2 regions of the Arsenophonus endosymbiont of Crataerina pallida genome follow, and region 1 is predicted to be linked to the other one. Evidence: predicted binding sites of a transcription regulator. Region 1 holds the regulator's gene; the other holds the start of a gene.
The links. The regulator LexA, encoded in region 1, represses DNA repair genes until DNA is damaged. The targets are predictions, from matches to a motif close to TNCTGTATGTACATACAGNA.
Positions count from the first base shown of each region.

Region 2: uvrB (excinuclease ABC subunit UvrB) is a predicted target of LexA. The motif match lies at 998-1,017, and genes of this name have one in related genera.

Region 1 covers NZ_OZ026540.1:3,378,742-3,380,953, forward strand. The annotation lists gene zur (zinc uptake transcriptional repressor Zur) at 118-588, shown strand; gene lexA (transcriptional repressor LexA) at 792-1,406, opposite strand; gene AACL31_RS17960 (diacylglycerol kinase) at 1,508-1,882, opposite strand; gene plsB (glycerol-3-phosphate 1-O-acyltransferase PlsB) at 2,006-2,212, shown strand, end outside.
Region 2 covers NZ_OZ026540.1:3,583,562-3,585,773, forward strand. The annotation lists gene bioD (dethiobiotin synthase) at 1-491, shown strand, start outside; gene uvrB (excinuclease ABC subunit UvrB) at 1,051-2,212, shown strand, end outside.

The sequences.
Region 1 (2,212 bases):
AAAAAGCATTATTACAAAATAGTAAAAGATATTATTTATTTTAGAACTATGGTAGATATCAAAAAGTATAAATATGATAATATCATTATTATAATGATCTTCACCTTAGGATAATTCATGACAAAGCAAGATCAGGAAAAAATACTGTCCCAGGCAAAAAAAATATGCCAAGCGCGTAATGTACGTTTAACACCCCAAAGAGAAGAGGTATTACGCCTTATAGCAGCCCAACCTTGTGCTATTAGTGCTTATGATTTGCTTGATTTACTTAGAATTTCTGAACCTCAAGCTAAACCACCGACTATTTATCGTGGCCTGGAGTTTCTCTTAGAACAAGGTTTTATACACAAGATAGAATCAACAAATAGCTATGTTATTTGTCATCATTTTGAGGATCCTAAACATACCTCAGTTATGCTAATTTGTGATAATTGCGGTAGTGTTGCCGAAAGTAATGGCCAAGCGGTAGAAACTGCTATTTTAAAATTAGCCAAACAGACTGGTTTCCAGTTGTCCCATACCGTTGTTGAAAGCCATGGGTTATGTTTACCCTGCAACAAAATTGAGAAAAAACAGTGTCAAAGCTAAGCATTATTAGGCTTAAATAGTGATATGAAAGCCGGCGGCTCATACAACCGGCCTTTATTAAAAAAGCAATAAAAATTTAAAAATAGTTTGCTTAATACCCATCAATCAAAAAATCAAACAAACTAGGAAATAATATTATATTCAATAAATTAAGCTGAATTTACTTAAAAAATTAATTAGAGATAAAAGAGCTAAAAGTTTAACTAAAATGAGTTACTACTACGAATAATACCAACAGCTAGTCCTTCAATAGTTAAGGTTTGTGTCCGCAAATCCACAATAATTGGCTCAAATTCAGGATTTTCAGCAATTAATTCAACTTTACTACCCACTTGCTTGAAGCGTTTAACCGTCACTTCATCATCAATACGCGCTACAACGATTTGTCCATTATGTACCTGCTGGGTTTTATGTACAGCAAGTAAATCCCCATCAATAATTCCAATATTTTTCATGGACATGCCATTAACACGCAATAAAAAATCAGCACTAGGTCTAAAAATAGTAGCATCAATCCGATAATGACTCTCGATATGTTCTTGAGCAAGTAAGGGTTCTCCTGCCGCCACCCGACCAATAAGTGGTAATCCTTCATCCTCATGTTCTTCTTGCAGTAGCCGGATACCGCGAGACGCGCCAGAAACAATTTCTATCACCCCTTTACGCGCCAACGCCTTTAAGTGTTCCTCTGCTGCATTTGGTGAACGAAAACCTAAACTTGATGCAATTTCAGCGCGTGTCGGCGGCATACCCGTTTGCGAAATGTGTTCACGCACTAGATCATAGACCTGCTGCTGCCTCAACGTTAATTCTTTCATTTCGCCCCCTATTTATTCGCATCCACACATTGTTACTGTAAGTATATACAGGTATATTAAGATTTAAAACCAATAAATGTGTAAAACCCTATTTTTTATAACTAGCTCACGAAATAATGATTACCAATTACAACTGACCAAATAAAAATTGCTAAACAAATTGAAATAAAAACCGCCGCCGAGCCGATATCTTTCGCTTTAGCAGAAAGCTCATGCAATTCTGTACCAATTCGATCAACCACTGCTTCAATCGCACTATTTAATAATTCAACAATAGCTATCAATACCATTGAGCTAATAAGTAATAACCGTTCAATCCATTGCACATCAAGTAAAAAAGCCACAATAATGGCAATAACCACCATAATTGCTTCTTGTCTAAAAGCGGCTTCACTCTTCCAGGCTGCTCTTAACCCTTTCAGCGAATAACCCGTTGCTTTAATAATTCGGGTTAAGCCGGTTGTTTGATTTGCCATAAAATTTACTCTCTAGGTTTAGATAAATGTGGGATTTAATATAATTATTATCTTTTAAACAGATATTAATTACTATTTCTGATATGCTTTGGTAGGATTCAAACAAGAGGCTATCGCTCATCTATGTCATTTTGGCGTAAAATTTACTATAATCTATTAGATTTACCAATGAAATTGTTGGTAAAAAGTAAGCTCATACCAGTAGATCCAATTAAAGAATTGCGTCTTGATACGACACATCCTTTTCTATATGTATTACCTTATCATTCTAAAACAGATTTATTGACCTTACGGCAACAATGTTGTTCTATTGGCTTACCTGATCCACTC
Region 2 (2,212 bases), 200 kb from region 1:
GTAGCGTGAAACTGAATTACCATGATGTTAATCCGATCGTTTTTGCTCAAGCAACGTCACCCCATATTGCTAGTCAACTAACAGGGGAGCTTATCGATTGGCAGATAATGCATACAGGATTAAATAAATTAACACAATCTGCTAACTGGATTATTATCGAAGGTGCTGGTGGATGGTATACACCGCTTTGTGCTGAGCACACTTTGGCTGATTGGGTTATACAACAGCAATTGCCAGTGATATTAACAGTTGGCATTAAATTGGGTTGTATTAACCATGCAATATTAACCGCACAGGCCATTGAGCAAAGTGGCTTATTATTGGCAGGCTGGGTGGCTAATGAAATTGTTTTTCCGGGTCAATATCAGCAGGATTATTTGTTAACATTACAGCAACGGCTGTCAGCACCATGTTTAGGCGTTATTCCGCATTTGCCGAATTGGCAATCTCATTCGATTGGCAAATTTGTCAATTTAGATAACCTACTGTAATAGGAGTAATTTTGGGGCTAAAGCGTTATGCCGCTTTAGCCATATTTTGCTTGAATTAGCTTAATTGCAACAAATGAAATGCTATTTTTCTTTTTTTTGCTTATAAAAAAATTTTTTTTTGTGATTATTTTTTTGGCAAAAATTTTTGCCAATGCTCAAGTGAAAATCTTACAACTATTGATGCTGAAAAGAATTTTTTGAATTATCCACTATTCCTGTGGATAACCTTGTGTATTAGATCTAGAAAAGTTACGCTAACCGAGATGGGATGAGGCTTGGCGGGCAGTTGATGCCATTCTCGGCTCTGAAGTAAAATTTTATAAATATTAACATGTTATATAAAATCAAGTCTGAAATGATATATAATAAAGTTTTACATTGGCTGATTAGCATAAAATATAATTCAAGGTAAAAAAAGCTTGGGGATAACTAAGTTATTAAAATAATAAATATATGTAAATAATTGGTTGTGGATGAAACTGGGTTTTTATTTCTGCTGTCATTGAAACTGTTTTTTTATCCAGTATGATAAAGAAATATTTTTAGTAGAGAGGGTTAGATGAGTAAAGTCTTCAAATTGCATGCTGAATTTCAACCTGCCGGTGATCAGCCTGCAGCGATAAAGAAATTAATCGAAGGTCTTAATGATGGATTGGCTCATCAAACCTTACTTGGTGTCACCGGATCGGGTAAAACATTCACTATCGCTAATGTTATTGAGCAGGTTAACCGCCCGGTAATGGTAATGGCTCACAATAAGACGTTGGCTGCACAATTATATAGTGAGATGAAAGCTTTTTTCCCTGACAATGCGGTGGAATATTTTGTTTCTTATTATGATTATTATCAACCAGAAGCATATGTTCCAAGCTCCGATACCTTTATTGAAAAAGATGTTTCTATTAACGAACATATTGAACAGATGCGACTCTCTGCCACTAAAGCACTGCTTGAAAGACGTGATGTTATTGTTGTTGCTTCGGTATCAGCGATTTATGGTTTAGGTGATCCTGATAGCTATCTAAAAATGATGCTTCATTTAACCAAAGGTATGATTATTGATCAGCGAGCTATCTTACGCCGCCTGGCTGATTTGCAATATAGCCGCAATGATCAAGCATTTCAGCGAGGAACATTTAGAGTTAGGGGGGAAGTGATTGATATTTTTCCTGCCGAATCAGATCAATATGCGTTACGAGTTGAATTATTTGATGAGGAAGTAGAACGGCTAGCGCTTTTTGATCCCTTAACCGGACAGATCCAACATAATGTACCGCGATTTACCATTTATCCTAAAACCCACTATGTAACTCCACGTGAGCGTATCCTTGAAGCCATGGAGCAGATTAAAACTGAATTGGCACAAAGACGTAAATTACTACTGGAAAATAGTAAACTTGTTGAAGAGCAGCGGTTAACACAGCGTACCCAGTTTGATTTAGAGATGATGAATGAATTGGGTTATTGTTCTGGTATTGAAAATTATTCACGTTATCTTTCTGGCCGTGCAACCGGTGAACCACCACCAACGTTGTTTGACTATTTACCCGCAGATGGTTTATTAGTTATTGATGAATCGCATGTCACCATCCCACAGATTGGCGGTATGTATCGTGGTGATCGCTCGCGTAAAGAGACATTGGTAGAATATGGTTTTCGCTTACCTTCGGCGTTGGATAATCGCCCGTTACGTTTTGAGGAATTTGAAGCACTTTCCCCAC